DNA from 3 places in the Ensifer sp. KUDG1 genome. Region 2 is predicted to be linked to each of the others. Evidence: predicted binding sites of a transcription regulator. Region 2 holds the regulator's gene; each other region holds the start of a gene.

Region 1 (7,447 bases), 410 kb from region 2:
TCGGAGGCGAGGAAGACCACGGCCTTGGCAATCTCGCTCGCGTCGCCAAAGCGGCCGAGCGGGATCTGCGCCGCGATCGCGTCGACCACCTGCTTGTTCTCCTCGGGCGTCGGGGCGTGGCCGTCATGGAGCGGCGTGCGGATCGGGCCGGGGCTCACGGCATTGACCCGGATGCCGCGACCGATGAGTTCACCCGAAAGCGTGCGGGCGAGCGACAGCAGGCCCGCCTTGGTCAGCGCATAGACGCTGGAGGTCGGCATGCCGATATGGGCGTTGATCGACGTGTTGAGCACGACCGAGGCGCGCTTCGAGAATACGGGCAGCAGCGCCTGAATCAGGAAATACGGGCCCTTGACGTTGATGGCGATCGAGCGGTCGAAGCTTGCCTCGTCCCACTGCTCGACCGGCTGCAGCTTGGCGATGCCGGCATTGACAAACAGGATGTCGAGCGTGCCGAAGGCGGCACGGATCTTTTCGGCAACGGCCGCCTGGCCGGCGACATTGCCGGCATCGGCCTCGATGATGAGCGCGGCCTCGCCAAGGACGGTTCGGGCTTCCGCGATGTTCTTCGGGTTGGTGCCGGTGACGGCAACACGTGCGCCTTCAGCAATGAACTGGCGGGCGGTTTCGAGACCGATGCCGCTGGTGCCGCCGGTGATGAGCGCCGTCTTGTTCTCCAAACGTGACATGATGAAATCCTCTTGCTGGGTTGAGGAGGAGGCCGGTTCGATTGGCCGTCCTTCGATGCCCACAGATATGGCGGAAAACGGTCGTTCGGATTAGTCTCCCAATCATGGAACTCGAATTCGGAAAAACCGAACGATGATGAAGATCGAAGGAATAGCTGCCTTTGTCGCAGTGGCCGAAGCCGGCTCGATCAGCGAGGCGGCACGTCGCCTGCGGCTATCCAAATCCGTCGTCAGCGAGAGAGTGGCAGAACTGGAACGCGGGCTCAACGCCACGCTTCTCCACCGCACCACACGCAAGCTGACGCTCACGGAGGATGGCATCGCCTTTCGCGAGCGCGCCATCCGGATCGTCGGCGAAGTGCAGGCCGCCGCCGACGATCTTGCCGAACGCCGCGGGTTGCTGACGGGACCGCTTCGGATCGCAGCCCCCGTCAGCTTCGGCAGACGGCATCTCGGCCCGGCGCTCTATCCCTTCCTGGCCCAACACCCGGAGATCGAGCTGACGCTCGACCTGGACGACCGGCGGGTCGATGCCGCCTCCGAAGGCTATGATGCGATCGTGCGCCATGGGGTGATCGCCGATTCGCGCCTGGTCGTGTGGAAGCTCGCCAGAAGCCGGCGCCTGCTGGTCGCCGCGCCCGACTATCTCGATCGGCACGGCACGCCGGCGTCGCTTGCCGAACTCGAACGCCATCGCGGCATCTTCTACACCAATCGCGGTGCTGCCGACTGGCGCTTCGAAGGGCCCGGCGGGGCGACGGTCGTGCGTGCCCGCCTGGCGCTTGGCATGAACAATGGCGACATGCTGCACGACGCCGCCGTCGCCGGGCTCGGTATCGCGCTGTTGCCCGCCTTCATAGCCGGTCCGGCGGTGCGCGAGGGGCAACTGCGCGAGATCGACGTCGGGCTCAGTCCGCAGGCGGAGTTCATCTACATGGCGCATCCGGAGGGCCGACGCGCCTCCACCAAACTCAGAGCCATCGCCCAGCACCTGAAGGCAGCCTTCGGCGATCCGCCCTATTGGGATCCGTGACGGTTTCCGCAATCCCGGCACAATCGTTGCGGGCGACGGTATCGTGCCGATCGCCGATCAAGTCTTGACCAAGGCTTGACCGAAACCGGCTGGCATCGTCAGCGCATCCCCTGACAACCGAAAACTGGATTCCTATCTCTCATGCGGAACCGCTTTCTGAACTGGATCGTCCTTATGGCGCTTGGCACCAACGCTCACGCAAGTCCGCTTCCTCCGCCCACCGACGCAGAAATTCAGGAGATCCTGGCCGACCGAATCGACAAGCAGCAGCAGTCGGTCGGTATCATCGTCGGTATCATCGATGCCAATGGCCGGCGCGTCATCGCGCATGGCCATCCGGCCAAAGGCGATCCGCGCGCCGTCGACGGGCAGACGGTGTTCGAGATCGGCTCGATCACCAAGGTCTTTACCGCGCTGCTGCTGGCCGATGCGATGGAGCAAGGCACGCTCAGCCTCGGCACACCTGTGGTCACGCTTCTGCCCGAGCGCGTGATCATGCCGGAGGACAAGCAGACCTCGATCACGCTCGGCGACCTCGCAACGCACATGTCCGGCCTGCCGCGGCTGCCCAGCAATCTGGTGCCGGCCGACATGAGCAATCCCTATGCCGGCTATGACGCGGAAAAGCTCTATGCCTTCCTCTCCAGCCACAAGCCGCAGCGCCGCCCCGGCGTCGAGCATGAATACTCCAACCTCGGCGCCGGGCTTCTCGGCCACGCGATCGCGCTGAAGGCCGGGCTTTCCTATGAAGACCTCATCATCAGCCGCATCGCCCTTCCCCTCGGCATGAAGGACACGGCGATCACGTCGCGACCCGACTGGGCCGAACGCCGGGCAACGGGCCACGACGCGGCCCTGGAGCCGGTCAGCGACTGGGATCTCGACGTTCTGCAGGGCGCAGGCGCCCTCCGCTCGACCGTGGACGATCTCCTGCTTTTCCTCGAGGCGGCCATGGGAAAGACGGCATCGCCGCTCGCTCCCGCCTTCACCACTCTGCTGGCGACCCGCCAGCCGATCGGCAACGGCGATCGCGATCAGCAGGCGCTCGGCTGGGTCGTCTCGGGCAAGGGCGACGAGCAGTTCATCTGGCACAATGGCGGCACCGGCGGTTACCGATCCTTCGTCGGCTACCGTCCGTCGACGGGTGTCGGCGTGGTCGCACTGTCGAATGCGTCGACCGACGTCGGCGTCGACGACATCGGCCGCCATCTGCTCAATCGCAGCGCGCCGCTCGCGCCGCCAATCGTCAAGCGCACGGCCATAGCGATCGATCCGGCGCGCTATGATGCCTATATCGGCACCTACAGGCTGGCTCCGGATTTCGAACTTACGATCTTTCGGGATGGCGAAAGCCTTTTTGCCCAGGCGACCGGGCAGGATCGGCTCGAAATCCTTCCGGAGGCCGAGCACCGCTTCTTTACGAAGCTCATCGATGCCCAGATCAGCTTCACGCTCAAGGGCGACCGTGCCGAAAGCCTGACCTTGCACCAGGGCGGGCAGAACAGCCCCGCACCTCGGGTCTCGAAATGATAGTCGCCTCCCGCCTCATAAGCAGGCGGGAGGCGATTTCCGCATCGATCAGAACAAGAGATCGATGGTGAAGTAGGCGAGCGCCGAAATCGCCGCCGCGGCCGGCATGGTGATGAACCAGGCAATCACGATGTTGCCGGCAAGCCCCCAGCGGACGGCCGAGACCCGGCGGGCCGCGCCGACGCCGATGATCGCGCCGGTGATGGTGTGGGTGGTCGAGACCGGGATGCCGAGCCAGGTGGCGGCAAAGAGCGTGATCGCCCCGCCGGTTTCGGCGCAGAAGCCCTGCATCGGGTTGAGTTTGGTGATCTTCGACCCCATCGTATGCACGATCCGCCAGCCGCCGAACAGCGTGCCGAGCGCGATCGCCGCCTGGCAGGTGATCACCACCCAGAACGGCACGTAGAATTCCGAGCCGAGATAGCCCTGCGAGTAGAGCAACACCGCGATGATGCCCATGGTCTTCTGCGCGTCGTTGCCGCCATGGCCGAGCGAATACATTGAGGCCGAGATGAACTGCATCACCCGGAAGGTGCGGTCGACGGCAAAGGGCGTCTGGCGCACGAAGATCCAGGAAACGATCAGCACCAGGAGCAGCGCCAGGAAGAAGCCGATCGCCGGCGACATGAAGATGGCGCCAACGGTCTTCAGAAGGCCGGTCCAGACGATGGAGCTGAAACCGGTGCTGGCAAGACCGGCACCGACGAGGCCGCCGATCAGCGCATGCGACGAGCTCGAGGGGATGCCGAAGAGCCAGGTGACGATGTTCCAGACGATCGCGCCGATCAGCGCCGAAAAGATCACCAGCGGCGTGACGATACCGGGATCGATGATGCCCTTGCCGAGCGTTTCGGCCACGTGCAGGCCGAAGAACAGGAAGGCGATGAAGTTGAAGAAGGCCGCCCACATGACCGCATATTGCGGCCGGAGCACCCGTGTCGAGACGATCGTCGCGATCGAGTTGGCGGCGTCGTGCAGACCGTTCAGGAAGTCGAAGAACAGCGCGATGCCGATCAGTCCGACGAGCAACGGAAAGGCGAGCGTCGCATCCATCAGACGTTCTCGATCACGATGCCGCTGATTTCATTGGCGACGTCCTCGAAGCGGTCGACCACCTTTTCGAGTTCGCCATAGATCTCGCTGCCGATGATATAGGCCATCGGGTTGCTGGCGCCGTGGCGGCGGAACAGGTCCTTGAGGCCCTGTTCGTGCAGTTCGTCGGAGCGGCCCTCGATGCGGGTGACTTCTTCGGCGATCGCGATCAGGCGGTCGTGATTGGCGCCGATCCGATCGAGCAGCGGAATGGCCTCGGCGATCAGGTGCGCGGCCTTGACGACCGTGGTGCCCATTTCGCGCATGCCGGGATCGAAGCTCTTCTGTTCGTAAAGGCGGATCGTCTTGACGGTCTTGTGCATCATGTCGATGGCATCATCCATCGACTGGATCAGATCCTTGATGTCGCCGCGGTCGAAGGGCGTGATAAAGGACCGGCGCACGGCCAGCAGCACCTCGGCGGTGATGTGGTCCGCCTCATCCTCGAGCGCGACGATCCGGTCGCAGTGTTTTTCCAGATCGTCGCCGCCAGCGAGAACCTTGTCGAGCGCATCGGCAGCACCGACGACGGTGCGCGAATGTTTTGCGAAGAGGTCGAAGAAGCGATCCTCGCGGGGAAGAAGTTTGCGGAACCAGGCCAGCATCACACGTATATCCATCTGTGGATTGTCATGCGGCTGTCATATTTCACCAGGTCCTTTATGAAAAGCACCGAATCAAAGGGGTTTGTCGCCTTTCCCCTGTCGATATCGGCCTATCTTGCACGATATGGCGACGCGTCCCATTTCGCCTTGCCTTGGCGGGCGCTTTCGTCCTAGCTGCGCCCAACGTCGAATCCGGACTGCCGATGCCACAAAAGGTCTTTCTCAGCCGCCTGAAACTGATGGAGTTCCGCAACTATGCGGCGCTGTCGCTGGAACTCGACCAGCGCCACGTGGTGCTGACGGGAGAGAACGGCGCCGGCAAGACCAACCTCATGGAAGCCGTCTCTTTCCTTTCGCCCGGCCGCGGCCTCAGGCGCGCAGCCTATGCGGACGTGACCCGGGTCGGTGCCGGCGACGGGTTCTCGGTCTTTGCGGAAGTCGAAGGCATGGAGGGGACCGTCGAGATCGGCACCGGGACTGCCGGCGTCACGGAAGGGCAATCCCGGCGGCTGCGGCTGAATGGAACGCCTGCGGCGACCGTCGACGAGCTGACCGACCACCTGCGCGTTCTCTGGCTGACGCCATCGATGGACGGGCTCTTCACCGGACCTTCAGCCGACCGGCGACGGTTTCTCGACCGGTTGGTGCTTTCGCTCGATCCGGAACACGGCCGGCGCGCCAGTGAATTCGACCGGGCGATGCGCAGCCGCAACCGGCTGCTCGGCGAGTTCCGTCCGGACCCGGTCTGGCTGACGGCAATAGAGCGCGAAATGGCCGGCCTCGGCGTCTCCATGGCGCTGGCGCGGCAGGAAATGCTGGGCCTGCTGACGGCGCTCGTCGAGCGCACTGTCGACGAGAGCGTCTTTCCGTCGGCCCGCCTGGCGCTATCGGGCTTTCTCGACGACGAGGGCCATCGTCCGGCCTATGATCTGGAAGAACAATATCTGACGATGCTGCGTGATGGGCGTCCGCGCGACGCCGCAGCGGGGCGCACGCTCGACGGGCCGCACCGCAGCGACCTGCTCGTGCGTCACCGCGAGAAGGACATGGAGGCAGCACGCTGCTCGACCGGGGAGCAGAAGGCGCTGCTCGTCGGCCTGGTGCTGGCGCATGCGCGCCTCGTCGGCGACATGACCGGCCACGCGCCAGTGCTGCTCCTTGACGAGATCGCCGCCCATCTCGACGTCAACCGCCGCGCGGCTCTGTTCGATCTGGTCGATGGGCTTGGTGGCCAGGCCTTCATGACCGGGACGGACCAGTCGATGTTTGAGGCGCTCGGCGAACGCGGCCGCTTCCTGACCGTTTCACACGGCAGCGTTACCGGATAAGCAGAGGTCACCGAGGAGGATTTTGCCATGACCGGTGAGAACAAGCTCGACCAATCGGAGATCACCCGCTACGCCCGCCATATCGTGCTGCCGGAAATCGGCGGCGCCGGGCAACAACGGCTGAAGGCAGCCCGCGTGCTGGTGATCGGGGCCGGCGGGCTCGGCGCTCCGGTGCTCGTCTATCTTGCCGCCGCCGGCATCGGCCGGATCGGCATCGTCGACGACGATGCGGTCGCGCTTTCCAACCTGCAGCGGCAGATCATCCACCGTACCGAAGACATCGACCGAGCCAAGGTCGAACGGGCGGCCGAGGCGATCACCTCGCTCAACCCGCATGTCGGCGTCGACCAGCACAGGCTGCGGCTCACCCCCGACAATGCCGAGGCGCTGTTCCGGCAGTATGATCTGGTCATCGACGGCTCGGACAATTTCGATACCCGCTATCTCGCCGCCGATACGGCGGCAGCGGTCGGCATTCCGCTGGTGACCGGCGCCGTCGGCCGCTTCGACGGCTCGCTGACGGTGCTTATGCCCTATAGTGCCGGCCCCGATGGACGACCGAACCCCTCCTACCGCGATCTCTTTCCCGAGCCGCCGCCGGCCGGCGTCGTGCCTTCTTGCGCCGAGGCCGGCATCGTCGGCGCGTTGACGGGCGTCATCGGCACGCTGCAGGCCATGGAGGCGATCAAGGTGATTGCCGGTTTCGGCGAACCGCTGGTCGGGCGGCTGTTGATGTATGACGCGCTGACGGCACAGTTCAACACCATCCGCTACCGCAAGAGGGCATAGCGATGGTGCAGATCTTTCGTATCGACGAAGCATTCGACCGGCACGAGGAACTGTTGGCGCTGATCCTTGGCGCCTTCTCCTACATGGACGGGCGGATCGACCCGCCCTCGTCGGCGCATGCTTTGAACATCGAATCGCTGCGCGACAAGATTGCCGACGAGATCGCCTTCGGCGTCAGCGATGGCGAACGGCTGGTCGGCTGCATCTTCTGCAAACCCGAGGACGATTGCCTATACATCGGCAAGCTTGCCGTCGCGCCTGAGACGCAAGGAAAGGGCATCGGCCGAATGCTGCTCGCTGAAGCCGAAGCGACGGCGCGTGCGCTGAAACTTCCGGCGCTGAGACTGCTGACCCGCGTCGAACTCGCCGACAACCACCGCG
Region 2 (7,447 bases):
CAAGGAATGGATCAACGAGCACCTGCACGACTACTTCCGCCACACCGGCCCGGCGATGTCGCCGTTCAACGCCTGGACGCTGCTGAAGGGCATCGAGACGCTGCCACTGCGCGTGCGTCAGCAGACGGAAACAGCCCGCCGCGTCGCAGACTTCCTGGCGGAACAACCGCAGGTCGCCAAGGTCATCTATCCCGGCCGCAAGGACCACCCGCAGGCCGACATCATCGCCAAGCAGATGACCGGCGGCTCGACGCTCGTCGCCTTCGAGCTGAAGGGCGGCAAGGACGCTGCCTTCGCGCTGCAGAATGCGCTGGAGATCGTGCGCATCTCCAACAACCTCGGCGACAGCAAGAGCCTGATCACCCATCCGGCCACGACCACGCACAAGAACCTGACCGACGAGGCCCGTACGGAGCTCGGCATGTCAGCCGGCACCGTGCGCTTCTCGGCTGGTATCGAGGACAGCGACGACGTGGTGGAAGATTTCGCCCGCGCGCTGAAGGCGGTGAAGGCCTGATTTACGAAGACGCGGCCGCCGTGACCAACGGCGGCCGACGCCCTTGCCGGCCGTCACAAGATGGTTTCCGGCGGCCCAGCGCCAGGGCGCCAAGCCGGTTTCACCCGCGCGATCCCGTCAGCACGACCATCTGTCCCATCGTGGGATCGCACAATCTTGCCGTTATTCTTGACGAAACCATCTTGCTGTAGAATACCCTGAAAGACCTGAAGCAAGGTGATGCCCATGTATCGCGCTTTGACCCGCGACATAGAAGTTACGGTGGAGCCGTACTATCTCGAAGAACAGTCGGATCCCGATGACGGCCGTTATGTCTGGGGCTATCGCATCGTCATCTCAAACCACTCGGACGCGACCGTGCGGTTGATGACGCGCTACTGGCACATTACCGATGAGAATGGGCAAGTCGACGAGGTCAGCGGTCCGGGCGTCATCGGCGAGCAGCCGCTGCTCAATCCCGGCGATACCTATGAGTATTCGTCCGGATGCCCGCTGGATACGCCCTCGGGCGTGATGTTCGGTCACTACAGCATGGAATCGGAAGGCGGAGAGACGTTCAACGTGGCCATCCCCGCCTTCTCGCTCGATTCACCCGGGCTCGTGCGCACCCTGAACTGAAGCCAATCCGGAACAGCCTGTCCTTCACTGACGTCGCTCTAACTCGCGGCCAGTCGACCGGAGGCGCCCGCTACTGCGGGCGCACCTCGCTAGCTTCGAAGCGATAGGTCGTCGAGCAGAACTCGCAGGTAACCTTGACTTCGCCATCGTCGATGGTGCTTTCGAGGTCGTCCGTGCTCAGGTTCGACAACACCGACTGAAGCTTTTCGCGCGAGCAGCTGCAACGGTCATAGACCGCCTGCGGTTCATAGACGCGGACGCCGCGCTCGTGGAACAGGCGATAGAGCAGCCGCTCGGTTCCGACCATCGGATCGGTCAACTCGTCCATGTCGATCGTTTCGACCATCACCTTGGCTTCAGCCCAGAGATCGTCGTCCTCGAACGCGCTTTCGCCGTCATCGCCGTCGCCGCCCGAGAGGTCGGGCTGGCGCATGCGCTCCGGTGCTTCGGGCAGGAACTGCGCGACCATGCCGCCGGCGCGCCAGCGATGCCGCGGCTTGCCGTTTTCGTCGCGATCGAGAAGCTCGGCCACGCCCAGGCGCACCTTGGTCGGGATCTGCTCCGACTGACGGAAATAGACGCCGGCGATTTCTTCCAGCGTCGCTCCGTCGAGCGCAACGATACCCTGGTAACGCTGGGTATGGGCGCCCTGGTCGATGGTGAAGGCGAGCACGCCCTTTCCGAGCAACTCGTGCGAAAGGGTCCGGCCGTCCTTTTCGGCAGCCGCAAGTGCTTCCTGATCGTAGCGGGCATAGGCGCGCACGCGATCCGGCGTCGAGAAATCGGCGACCACCAGATCGACGGGGCCATCGCCCTGGGTCTGGACGATCAGCTTGCCTTCGAACTTCAGCGAGGTCCCGAGCAACACAGTGAGCACGACGGTTTCAGCAACCAGGCGCGCAACCGGAAGCGGATAGTTGTGGCGCTCGAGGATTGCGTCCAGCATCGGGCCGAGCTGCACGGCGCGGCCGCGCACGTCGAGGCCTTCCACCTGGAAAGGCACGACGTGATCGTCACCGGCAAAGTCGAACTCACCAAGCCCTGGCGTCATGTCGGTCATGTCTTGCTCCTTGCCTTCAGCCACCAAGCTGCACCAGAGATATTGCTATCCCCGCGCAACGTGCTCGCTGTCTCAGTTGATCCCGCGATAAACGGATTGTCCACCAGGTATGTGCCGCCGCCATAGCAACGCACCACCTCGACGGTTGCGCGCTCACTACTTTCAGGAGCGCCCGTATGCCGCCTAAATCGTGTCGCACGTGGACAATGTCAAGTGCGGTGCACACGCCCCTATACGGCGCACGCTCGGCGGAGCGCACTGAAGCCTCTTCGCCGCCGTCGCGCGCGACCGGGCAGCCGGCTCAGACGAGCCCCATGCACCAGGCAATGACCGACTTCTGTGCGTGCAGCCGGTTTTCCGCCTCGTCGAAGACCACGGACTGCGGGCCGTCGATCACATCGTCGGTCACCTCTTCGCCGCGGTGCGCCGGCAGGCAGTGCATGAACAGCGCATCGGAGGCCGCACGCTTCATCAGCGCCTCGTTGACCTGGTAGGGCTGGAAGACGTTGTGGCCGCGGGCGCGATGTTCCTGGTTCATCGAAATCCACGTGTCGGTCACGACGCAATTAGCGTCGGCGACGGCCTGCTCGGCATCATGACACAAGAGGACCTCGCCGCCATTGTTGCGCGCCCAATTCAGGAACTTGTCCTGCGGCTCGGAGCCGAGCGGCACGGCCATGTTCATGCGATAGCCGAAACGGGCGGAACCTTCGATCAGCGAATGCAGAACGTTGTTGCCGTCGCCGGTCCAGGCAATCGTCTTGCCCTTCACCGGGCCGCGATGCTCCTCGAAGGTGAGAATATCGGCCATGATCTGGCACGGGTGGGTATCGTCGGTCAGGCCGTTGATGACGGGGACCGTCGCATGTTCGGCCAGCTCCAGAAGACGGCGGTGGTCGGTGGTGCGGATCATGATGGCGTCGACGTAACGCGACAGGACCTTGGCCGTGTCGCCAATCGTCTCGGCGCGGCCGAGCTGCATTTCGGTGCCCGACAGAAACAGGGTTTCGCCGCCGAGCTGGCGCATGCCGACATCGAAGGAAACGCGGGTGCGGGTGGAGGGCTTTTCGAAGATCATCGCCAGCATCTTGCCGGCGAGCGGCTTCTCGGCGGTTCCGGCCTTGGTCGCCGCCTTTCGGACGCGCGCATCGTCGATGATCGTCCGGAGGTCGGCGGCCGTCATGGCCGAAAGATCGAGAAAATGTCTGGTGCCTGCCATCGTACTCGGTTCCTGTCTGAAAAATCGATCCCCGGTGCGGCACGCCATATACGTGCTCGCACGAAGGTCATTCTAGCGCCATAGTCGGCCTTGGGTCGCTACCTTCAGGCCGCGGCGTTGCCGCTTGCCTTGCGAACCGCCTCGGCGGCGCGTTCGATACGTGCCAGGCCCTCGCGGGCCTCCTCGGCCGTGATCGTCAGCGGCGGCAGCAAACGCAGTACGTTTTCGCCGGCCGGCACAGCCAGAAGCTTCTCCGCGCGAATTTCCTTCAGCAGATCGGCCGAAGGGCCCTTCACCTTGATGCCCAGCATCAGACCGTCGCCTCGGATCTCCTCGATGACATCAGGGAAACGGTCCTTGAGCGACGCAAGACCCTGGCGGAAGACCAGCGCGACATCGCGCACATGCGTGAGGAACCCGTCGGCCAGAACGACGTCGAGCACGGCATTGCCGACGGCCATGGCCAGCGGATTGCCGCCATAGGTGGAGCCGTGCGTGCCCGCCACCATGCCAGATGCGGCTTCCTCGGTCGCCAGGCACGCGCCGAACGGGAAGCCCCCGCCGATGCCCTTGGCGACCGCCATGATATCCGGGCGGATGTCGGCCCATTCATAGGCAAACAGCTTGCCGGTACGGCCGACGCCGGTCTGAACCTCGTCCAGGATCAGGAGCAGGCCGAACTCGTCGCAAAGCGCGCGCAGTTCCTGCATGAACTCCTTGGTCGCCGGGCGGATACCGCCCTCGCCCTGGATCGGCTCGATCAGGATCGCTGCGGTTTCCTCGGTGATCGCATTCTTGACGGCAGCGATGTCGCCGAACGGGACCTGGTAGAAGCCCGGCGCTTTCGGACCGAAACCTTCGATGTATTTCTGCTGACCGCCGGCGGCGATCGTCGCGATCGTGCGGCCGTGGAAAGCCCCCTCGAAGGTGATGACGTGGAATTTCTCCGGGTGACCCTTGGAGAAGTGGTAACGCCGTGCCGTCTTGATGGCGCATTCCAGCGCCTCTGCGCCGGAATTGGTGAAGAACACCTTGTCGGCAAAGGTGACTGCGGTCAGCCGGCGACCGAGGCTTTCCTGGCCCGCAATCTCATAGAGGTTGGACAGGTGCCAAACCTTGTCGGCCTGCGCCTTCAGCGCTTCGACGAGGTGGGGATGCGCGTGGCCAAGCGAATTCACGGCAACACCGGCGCCGAAATCGAGATAACGCGTCCCGTCTTCAGCGATCAGCCAGGCGCCCTCTCCTCGCTCGAAACGCAACGGCGCGCGCATGTAGGTATCGTAAAGCGGCGTTGTTGCAGTCATGCGAGGCTCTCCTTCACTCCAGATCGACATCGATCCCGCGCCTCACGCGGGCCGATAAAAATCAAAAATGCCGCCTTTCGGCGGCGCAGGCACTATTCCCATTTCGCGCTGCAATGTCAACAAAACCAAGCCTTGCAGCGCAACATGAAGGGTCGATTCCTGGCAGCAGAAAAATCGTCCGGGAGGGCTTGCAAAAATGCAACGCCGGCCGAGCAAGTTGGGGAAAACTACGAAATCGATTCGGCCTGATTCCCGGGACTCTTGCCACAGAGTCCAGCGGTCAGTACGTTAACATTCAATTACTAGACGCATGCGGCGGACCTAGTCACCAAAAGAGTTATCGCGTTTGCAACCCCGGGGTTCAGCCGGGGTGCGGTGAGGGATTCTGCCATCCCCAACGCTGAGAACGGAGAGTGCAGAAATGAACTGGACTGACGAGCGGGTGGAGAAACTGAAGAAGCTTTGGTCCGAGGGCCTGAGCGCGAGCCAGATCGCGGCACAGCTCGGCGGCGTCAGCCGTAACGCTGTCATCGGCAAGGTTCACCGCCTGAGCCTGCCAGGTCGCGCCAAGGCCGGCGGTAGCACCACGACGGCGGCCCGTCCGAAGCGCCCGACCTCGGCACCGCGTGCGCCGAACTACGCTTCGCGCGTTTCGGCCCGCCCGGTTGCACGCACGGCCGGCGCTGTCGTTCTCAAGGAAGAAATCGAAGTCGATCTCGTTGCCGAGCAGGATTTCAGCACCCGGACCGACGTTGTCGTGCCGATGTCGCGCCGCCTCGAGCTGACCCAGCTCACCGAGCGCACCTGCAAGTGGCCGATCGGCGACCCGCTGAAGGAAGAGTTTCACTTCTGCGGCAACGATTCCCCGGAATCGTCGCCTTACTGCACCTTCCATGCGCGGCTGGCCTACCAGCCGTCGGGCGAGCGCCGCAGGGCCCGCTAAGAAGCCGGACAGCATCAATAAAAAAGGGGCCGATCGGCCCCTTTTTTTGTTGGAGACTTCCGGATCTGTCAGCTTTCGAGCGAATAGCCGGCGCCGCGAACGGTGCGGATGACGTCGGGCATGTTCGAGAAATTCAGAGCCTTGCGCAGGCGACCGACATGCACGTCGACGGTGCGTTCGTCGACATAGATGTCATGGCCCCAGACGCCATCCAGAAGCTGCGAGCGCGAGAAGACGCGGCCCGGCGAGGACATCAGGAACTCCAGAAGACGGAACTCGGTCGGGCCGAGGCGCACTTCGCGGCTGCGGCGGTGAACGCGATGGGTCTCGCGGTCGAGCTCGATGTCGCCGCAGCGAAGCAGCGTCGACAGGACCTCGGGCTTTGCCCGGCGCAGCATCGCCTTGACGCGCGCCATCAGCTCCGGCGTGGAGAATGGCTTGACCACATAGTCGTCGGCGCCGGTCGCCAAACCCCGGACGCGCTCGCTTTCCTCGCCGCGCGCCGTCAGCATGATGATCGGCAGGCGCTCCGTCTCCGGGCGCTGGCGCAGCCGGCGGCAAAGCTCGATGCCGGAAACACCGGGCAGCATCCAGTCGAGGATGAGCAGGTCGGGCAGCCGCTCCTGAAGCCGGATCTCCGCCTCGTCGCCCCTGAGGATCGTGTCGACGTCGAAGCCCTCGGCTTCCAGATTGTAACGCAGCAGAACGCTCAGCGCCTCTTCGTCTTCGACTACGGCGATTTTTGGCAACATCAGGTAACGTCTCCTTACCGCGGGCGACCCTTGGGCTCATCGGCCCGGCCGGCGCTCAGACACTCTAAATCTGGAGCACGTCCGCCGATTTCAAAGGCGGGGCGAAAACCGCGTGCTTCAGATACAGGAATTCGGGGCCGCGACCGAAGCCGCGACCGGATCAGATTTCAAAGGGCATGCATGCTTACGGCGCGCTCGGCGCTCAGTCGTTGACCGAGCCCAGCGTCGACGTGGTGTCATCCTTCGGGCGCTCGCCTTCCGGCTGGGCACCCGTCGCCATGTAATAGATCGTCTCGGCGATGTTGGTCGCGTGGTCGCCGATGCGCTCGATGTTCTTGGCGCAGAACAGAAGATGCGTGCAGGGCGTGATGTTGCGCGGATCTTCCATCATGTAGGTCAGCAGTTCGCGGAACAGCGAGGTGTAGATCGCATCGATCTCCTCGTCGCGCTCGCGGATGCTGTTGGCCTTCTCCGGCGAGCGCGAGGCGTAGACGTCGAGCACTTCCTTGAGCTGGACCAGAGCGAGCTCCGCCAGGTGCTCCAGGCCGCGGGCGAGCTTGCGCGGAATACCGGATCCGGCGACCGCGATCACGCGCTTGGCGGTGTTCTTGCCGAGATCGCCGACGCGCTCCAGATCGGAGGCGATGCGGATCGAACCCATGATCTCGCGCAGGTCGGCGGCGACCGGCTGGCGCTTGGCGATGGTGACGATCGCCTTCTCGCCGATCTGGCGCTCGGCGTCGTCGAGAACGGTGTCGTCCGAGATCACCTTCTGCGCGAGAGCGAGGTCGGAATTGACCAGCGCGCGAACGGATTCAGCGACCATCTGCTCGGCGAGACCGCCCATCTCCGAGATGCGGCGCGTCAGGTACTTCAGTTCTTCGTCATAGGCGGACATGATATGCATGGACATGATCGTCGATCCTTACGGGCGCTTTGCAGTTACTGTTGCAGCCTTATGCGGCCTCAGCCGAAGCGGCCCATGATGTAATCCTGGGTGCGCTGGTCATCCGGATTGGTGAACATCTTGTCGG
Region 3 (7,447 bases), on a different contig from region 2:
CTCGCCGCGTCGGCCGGTGACCTTGACCTCGTCGCCGAGCGTCACGGTGCCTTCGCTCCGCGGCACCGCATTCCAACCGAAGAGAACGCCGGGCACTCGCCGGTCAGAGGACATGCGCTTTTCCGCGAGTCCCTGGATCGGGTTGCCGCCAATGCGTTCGCCGGTGATCTGATCCTGCGTGGTCATGATGCAGCGGGCGCAGGGTTTGACGAGATCGAAGCGGATGCCACCGATCTCGACGCTTTCCCAGAAGTCTTCATCCCAGGCGTCATCGCAATCGACGAGGATATTGGTGCGGAAACGGTCCATGCCGACGGGCTCCTGCCCCTTCTCGGCAAGCGTCCGGTTGAGATCGGCGAGCGAACCCGTCGTCGTGATCAGGACCGGAAAGCCATCGGCAAAGCCGACGGGCGCCGCGGTACCCGCCCATTCGGCGCCGACATGGCGCTCGGCTGAGGCGTCCATATGGGCGAGCCTGACCGGGCGGCCAAACCATGAGGAGAGGACCGCGTCCGTCGTTTCGTCCGACACGGCTGCATCGACTTCGCTGCCCCAGACGACGACGTTCAGCCTGCGGTCGGGATCGAAGCGAACCGAGATCTCTCGGTCACCCATCTTCAGGTGCACGCCGCCATCGATGTGGCTGGCCTCGACCTGCGCCAGCAGCTGCAATTCGCGCTGGGTGATGAAGCGCCCGTCCGGTTCCACCAACATGAAGCGCCGATCGCCCTCGACGCCGTCGAGATTGACCGAGACCGTCTCGCGGACAATCGCGCGACCGCTCTTCAGCGGATGAATGTTGAGACCGGTCACCTTCATGGGCACTTCCCTCGTCTTCAGAAACTGATTCACGTGCCTGACGATCCGATTCATCAGCGCCGCACAATATGTTGAAAGGCCTAGATCATTTCTGGGATTGATGGAAACGGAGAAATGTTCCGGTGCAATCTACACACCCGCACAAAGAACCGCGTCACGCCCTTCCCGGCAACTAGATTTCATCGAGCATCATGGCAAGCACGTCGCGCAGCCGCTGCTCGCGTTCCGTGGCGAGCCGGCGCCCGGCGTTGGTCTTGAAGCCGTCGGCCAGTCGGAAGAGCTTGGTCTCGAAATGATCGATGGCGAACGCCTTGTCGTCGAGCGCCCGCGCCTCGGCCAGTGGATCGAGCGGGTCGTAAAGGCCGCTCCCCATGCGTCCGGCGATATAGAAACAGCGGGCAGCGCCGACCATGCCGATCGCATCCAGCCGATCGGCATCCTGAAGGATCTTCGCCTCCAGCGTTTCCGGCGGGATGTTGGCCGAGAAGCTGTGCGTCAGGATGGCATGCGCCACCGCGGCAATCTCATCCGCGCCCCAACCGAGATCTTTCAGAATGCCCGTTGCCTTCTCAGCTGCCAGTCGCGATGCCTGGGTGCGCAAGGGCGAATTCTTCTCGACCGAGACGCAGTCATGCAGCAGCACCGCGGCGGCGAGCAAACGCGCGTTGCCGCCCTCTTCCGCCTGGATGCGGGCGGCATTCTTCCAGACCCGGATCAGATGCGCTGCATCGTGCGAGCCGTCATCGGCGGCAAAGGCATGCGGCAGCAGCGCTGCAGCAAGCTCCTCATGCGGCGCGAAGGCTGCCGCGAGTTTCGAAATCTCTGTCATGCTGTCCTATTGCTGTTCGGCAGGCTTTGCCGGCGCCGTCGGTGCAGCGACAACGCCGGACAGGATCTTCTGGTAGAAGAGCCCTATTCCGATCAATACCCCGCCGAGGCCGATGAAGGACAGAGCCCTGAGGAAACCTTCGAGGTTGGACATGTCGATCAGAAACACCTTCAGCACGGCGACGAAAACGAGAACGGCCGAAGCGATGCGGATGCTCTTGGCGTGGAAGCGCGAGCCCAGCACCAGCAGCAACACGCCGAGCAGCAGCCAGACGACCGAGTAGGTGTAGGTCTCGCCCTGCAGGAAGCCCTTCCACTCCGCGATGTTTTCCCCCTGCCAGACACGGCGGACCGTGAGGCTCGCCCAGGCGAAGGCAAGCACCGCGCCGCTGACGGCAAGCGCCATGACATAGGGCAAGGGCCGCTTGTCGCGCGCATACCAGGCAAGGCCGGCATAGCCGAGCCCCGGCAGCAGATAGCCGATCAACAGCAGATCGAAGAACGGGATACGTCCCAGCAGTTCGCCGCTGAAATAGGGGTTGAGGCCGAGGAGATGTGCCGAAAGCACCGACAGCATCGAAAGCACGCCGAGGCCCATGCCGCCATAGCGGAAGACCGGGCTCGGCGACTTCATGTCGAGGCTCATGAAGATCGCCGAGGCGCCGATTGCCAGCAGCGTGTAGATCGACTGCTCGCCGAGCGTCGGCACAGCGCTGTCGAGCACGCCGCCGTTCATCGCGTGGCGCACCAGGATCGCGAGCGTCAGCAACACGAAGAGGCTGGCGAGCGCCTGTAAAAGGTTGCGCACGCGGATGCCGGGCCAGGATCTCAGGAAATAGGCGGAGCCTGCAAGCAACACGGCGGGAACGCCGTAACCCGGCAGCAGAGCATTGAAGACAGGCGTCGTGCCAAGATTGCCGGCACCGACGATCGTCGGTTCCCAGGCGATGCGCCCCAGAACGACGATGGCCGCCGCGCCGGTCATCCACGGCAGGATCGGCCAGGTGCGAACGCGGGTCGCGAGTGTGTAGGCGGTACCGAGCACGGCGATCGCAAGCGTCGTGACCAGCCCGTCCGTCCAGGCATGGAGAGCAAGCACGAAGAGGGCGAACGAGCCGGCCACCAGCAAGCCGGCCGCCGTATCGCGCGCCTCTGCCGCGCCGTCACGGCGGTAGAGCCAGTCCGCAAGCGCCAGCAGCGCTGCCCCAGCGATGAGCGAGAACAGGCCGTGCGGCAGGTCGAAGGAATAGTTGCCGGTCATCAGGAACGACATGGCGACAAGCGCGATCGGAACGACCGCGGCAATGCCCGCCCAGAGCGTCGAATATTGCGGATGGGCGACGAGCCGGCGCGACAACACGAAACCACCGAGGCCGATAAACAGCGCAGCAAGCAGCATAGCGGTGAACATGGCGGTGCGCCCGGGCAGGACGACGGCCGGAAGGGCATCGGCTAGCGAAGGATCGAGATAGGCGAGCACGCCGCTCAGCGCCGTCAGGCTCCAGACGCCAGCGACAGCGCCGACCGCCGAAAGCGCGGCGGGGTACACGGCCGTCGGCCGCCAGGCCCCCAGGGCTGCCAGCGCCGCAATGACGACGGCAAACTCCGTCACCGGATATTCGACCGCGGCCACCGCCGGGCTGATGAGAAGGAGCGCAAGCACGGTGGCGGCGACGGCAGCCGAAATGGAGATGGCCGCATGCGGCGGGATGAACAGCCGCTCCCAGGGACGGGCAACGGCCCCGCGTCGCTCGGCCCCTTCTGGCGCTTCGGGCGCAGGCGCCGCTTCCGTGGCGCCCGGCCAGATGAGGCCGACGCCGATGATCATCACCAGCAGCGCAAAGGCGACCGGCCGCGGGTCGAATGGCGCGACGGCGGTGATGTAGGCCAGGCCCCAAAGCCCGACGCCCGCATTGGCCAAGGTCGGAACGACGGTCCAGCTGCGCAGGCGCGACGCAAGCAAGGTCGCGAGCCACACGATCGAGAGGAAGCCGAAGAGCACCCAGGGGCGCGGTTCATTGCTCGAGACGAGCAGCGGCGTTGCGAGCGAGGCAAGCAGGCCGAGGCCAGCGAGCGCCTGCCCATGCAGCAGCGACAGGCCGACGGTCGCAAGCGAAATCGCCGCCAGCAGAACGAAGGCCGTGCCCGTGCCGATATAGTCGTAGATGCCATAGGCGGCATAGGCGACCCCGAAGAGTGTGACGGCACCGGCGGCCGTCAGGATGCCGGGGATCATGGCATTCTGGAATTCGTTGGCGATCACGGGCACGGCGCGCCGACGGATGACCTCGCCAGCGGCCATCAGCAGGAGGCCGAACAAAGCGGCAAGCGTCAGGCGAACCGCCGGGCTCAGCAGGCCGGCGTCGATCGAGTACTTGACCATGAAGACGCCGCCGAGCGCCAATGCGATGCCGCCAACCCAGACGGCCCACCGGGCTCCGAGACGGCTTTCCAGGCTCTCGGTCTGACGGGGTGCCGTTGCGACCGGCTGCGGTGCTTCCGTGCTGGCAGCGATCGTCTCCTCGCCCTCGATTTCGGCCGCGGTTCCCTCTGCATCGCCGAAAATCCGGGCGCCTTCGCGCGCGCTGGCCGACATGGCGGCAGCAGCATCGTCCAACGTCTCCGGCCCCAGCGTCTCTGGCCCCAGCGTCTCCGGCACAGCCGGCAATTCGTCCGCAGCCGTAAGCGCCTCGGTCGCTCCTTCGGCCGGAGCGCGATCGCCCGGCGCGGCCTTCAGCGCCACGACCTCCGCCTTGAGGGCGGCCAGTTCGGCACCAAGGCGCTCGGTCGTCCTGCGGTTGCCGAGATAGGCGGACAGGGCCAGAATAAAGGCAGCTAAAGCAATAAGTTCGAACATACTTTCCCCTGGCAGGCGCAATCGCCGGCGCGCGCAACCATACAGACTTTTGTGCAAGCGCCAAATCTATAGACGGCCAAGCGCTGTAATCTCTTCACGGAAATGTCGCAGAACTGTCATCGGGCAGCTGGTACAGGCGGATGAACACCGCTGCCTCGCGCGGTGGTTTCCATCGTTCAACCAGGAGACCCGATCATGGACAAGCATCTCGCCCAGACGGAAGAGACCGAATTCAAGACGCTGACGGAACGCAGGGAAGAGCTGGAAGATGTCGGCCACAACTGTTCCGCCAATCCGACGATGGGTGACATCATCCATCGCCGCTTCTCGCGTCGCTCGTTCATCGGCGGCTCGCTGGCCGTTGCCGCGATCTCGACCACCGTCAGCCCGCTCGCTCTCCTGACCGCCGAAGAGGCACGCGCCGAAGACGGTTCGCTGTTCGACTTCACCGAGATCGAAGCCGGCGTCGACGAGAAGCACCATGTCGCCGAAGGTTATGATGCAGACGTCCTGCTTCGCTGGGGCGACAAGATCTTCGCCGACAGCCCGGAGTTCGACCCGAAGAACCAGACGGCCGCCACCCAGGAAAAGCTGTTCGGCTACAACAACGACTATGTCGGTTTCATCCCGCTCGACGGCAGCGCCGACCACGGCCTGCTCGTCGTCAACCACGAATACACCAATGCCGAGCTGATGTTCCCAGCCTTCGCCAGCGTCGTGAAGGAAAAGGTGACGAAGGACGGCAAGGAAGTCGAGGAAGAGAAGGTCGTTCTCGGCGAATACAGCAAGGAGCTTGTCGACATCGAGATGGCCGCCCATGGCGGCACGATCATCGAGATCCGCAAGGTCGACGGCAAATGGCAGCCGGTTCTCGACGGCAAGAACAACCGCCGTATCACCGTCAACACCGAGATGCAGATCACCGGCCCTGCCGCCGGCCACGACCGCCTGAAGACGCCATCCGACCCGACCGGTAAAAAGGTGTTCGGCACGCTCAACAACTGCGCCGGCGGCGTCACCGCCTGGGGCACCTACATGATGGCCGAAGAAAACTTCAACGGCTATTTCGGCGGCGAGATCGCCGAGGACCATCCGGAATACAAGCAGTTGAAGCGGCTCGGCGCACCGGGCGGCCAGTATGAATGGGCGTCCTTCTACGACCGTTTCGACATCTCCAAGGAGCCGAACGAAGCCAACCGCTTCGGCTGGATCGTCGAGGTCGATGCGCTGGACCCGACCTCGGTGCCGAAGAAGCGCACGGCTCTCGGCCGCTTCAAGCACGAAGGCTGCGAATCGATCGTCAACAAGGACGGTCGCGTCGTGCTCTATTCCGGCGACGACGAGCGCTACGACTATGTCTACAAGTTCGTGACCAAGGGCACCTTCCACCCTGACGACCGCGCCGCCAACATGAACCTCTTCGACGAGGGCACGCTCTACGTCGCCAAGTTCGACGAAGACGGCACTGTCACCTGGATGCCGCTGACGCACGGCGAAGGCCCGCTGACCGAAGCCAACGGCTTCGCCTCGCAAGCCGACGTACTGATCAACACCCGTCTTGCCTCGGACGCGCTCGGCGCCACCAAGATGGACCGTCCGGAAGACGTTCAGCCGAACCCGAAGACGGGCAAGGTCTACGTGATGCTGACCAACAACACCAAGCGCAAGGCCGACGAAGTCGACGCCGCCAACCCGCGCGCCAAGAACGCCTTCGGTCATATCGTCGAAATCACAGAAACCGATGGCGACTTCGCCTCGCTGAAGAGCCGCTGGGACGTGCTCCTGAAGTGCGGCGATCCGAGCGTGGCCGATGTCGGCGCTTCGTTCTCGACCGCGACCACCAAGAACGGCTGGTTCGGGATGCCCGACAATTGCGCCATCGACACCGACGGCCGCCTCTGGGTTTCGACCGACGGCAACAACGCGAAGGACACCGGCCGTACCGACGGTATCTGGGCGATCGACACGGACGGCGCCGCCCGCGGCACGTCGAAGCTCTTCTTCCGCGTGCCGGTCGGTGCGGAAATGTGCGGCCCCTGCTTCAACCCGACGTCGGACACCTTCTTCCTGGCCGTCCAGCACCCGGGCGACGCCGGCCTTGCCACTTACGAGACCCCGGCCACCCGCTGGCCGGACTTCAAGGACGACATGCCGGTACGCCCGGCCGTCGTCGCTGTGACCAAACAGGGCGGCGGCCGCATCGGCTGACCGGGACTGCGATTGCAAATAGGGACGCCGCGCAGTTCTGCGCGGCGTTTCTTGTATCCAAGATCGATTGCAGCGACGCAATTCCGGACGGAAAACCGCTGCGCACTTTTCCTGGAATTTGCCTTCCGGGTTCGCAATTCCGGACGGAAAACCGCTGCGCACTTTTCCTGGAATTGCTTAACGCCTGAGATTGTCGATCGGGAAGATGGCGCAGGTTTCGGTGCCGTGGGCGAGCAGCTTGCCGTTCCGGTCGCGAAGCCAGGCTTCGGAGGTCGCGATGGTGCGGCCGCGATGCACGATGCGTCCCTCGCAGAAAACCTCGCCCATATCGGGCAGCAGCGGGCGCACGAGGTTCACCTTGAACTCGACCGTCGTATAGGCCTCCCCCGGTTTGGCCGTGGTGAAGACCGCGCAGCCGAGGGCGGAATCCATGATCGTTGCCGTCCATCCGCCGTGAACCGTGCCGAGCGGATTGAGGTGTTCTTCGGTCGGCAATCCCCTGAAGACCACCCGCCCTTCTTCCACTTCGCTTAGTCCGAACTTCAGCGTCTTTGACATCGGCGGGGCCGGCAAGTCGCCGCTCAACAGGTCCTGCATCGCCTTCAGGCCGCCGTCGCGGGCGACACGGTCAAGCGACAACACGCCGATGCCGGACACGGCCATGCCGGGGTAAAGCTCTTGGTGCATCGAAAACTCCTATTGCATGTTTCCTTTAATCGTAGCCGGTTAAAGGAC

Evidence for each region. The regulator PhoB, encoded in region 2, activates phosphate uptake and scavenging genes when phosphate is short. The targets are predictions, from matches to a motif close to TGTCATNNANCTGTCAT.
Region 1: the regulator PhoB is predicted to act here: its motif matches at 4,973-4,989, upstream of M2267_RS00285 (DUF47 domain-containing protein).
Region 3: the regulator PhoB is predicted to act here: its motif matches at 4,608-4,624, upstream of M2267_RS16055 (PhoX family protein).

The regions. Positions count from the first base shown of each region.
Region 1 covers NZ_JBNDIG010000001.1:51,051-58,497, reverse strand. Annotated here, with positions in the region: gene M2267_RS00305 (SDR family oxidoreductase) at 1-689, opposite strand, end outside; gene M2267_RS00300 (LysR substrate-binding domain-containing protein) at 823-1,722, shown strand; gene M2267_RS00295 (serine hydrolase) at 1,864-3,252, shown strand; gene M2267_RS00290 (inorganic phosphate transporter) at 3,301-4,305, opposite strand; gene M2267_RS00285 (DUF47 domain-containing protein) at 4,305-4,949, opposite strand; gene recF (DNA replication/repair protein RecF) at 5,153-6,277, shown strand; gene M2267_RS00275 (molybdopterin-synthase adenylyltransferase MoeB) at 6,305-7,066, shown strand; gene M2267_RS00270 (GNAT family N-acetyltransferase) at 7,072-7,447, shown strand, end outside.
Region 2 covers NZ_JBNDIG010000001.1:464,769-472,215, reverse strand. Annotated here, with positions in the region: gene M2267_RS02390 (O-succinylhomoserine sulfhydrylase) at 1-517, shown strand, start outside; gene apaG (Co2+/Mg2+ efflux protein ApaG) at 743-1,135, shown strand; gene M2267_RS02380 (Hsp33 family molecular chaperone) at 1,206-2,195, opposite strand; gene argF (ornithine carbamoyltransferase) at 2,497-3,414, opposite strand; gene M2267_RS02370 (aspartate aminotransferase family protein) at 3,519-4,718, opposite strand; gene M2267_RS02365 (GcrA family cell cycle regulator) at 5,140-5,661, shown strand; gene phoB (phosphate regulon transcriptional regulator PhoB) at 5,730-6,413, opposite strand; gene phoU (phosphate signaling complex protein PhoU) at 6,616-7,329, opposite strand; gene pstB (phosphate ABC transporter ATP-binding protein PstB) at 7,380-7,447, opposite strand, start outside.
Region 3 covers NZ_JBNDIG010000005.1:326,410-333,856, forward strand. Annotated here, with positions in the region: gene M2267_RS16040 (MOSC domain-containing protein) at 1-819, opposite strand, end outside; gene M2267_RS16045 (HD domain-containing protein) at 992-1,648, opposite strand; gene M2267_RS16050 (DUF2339 domain-containing protein) at 1,655-4,504, opposite strand; gene M2267_RS16055 (PhoX family protein) at 4,700-6,712, shown strand; gene M2267_RS16060 (PaaI family thioesterase) at 6,890-7,399, opposite strand.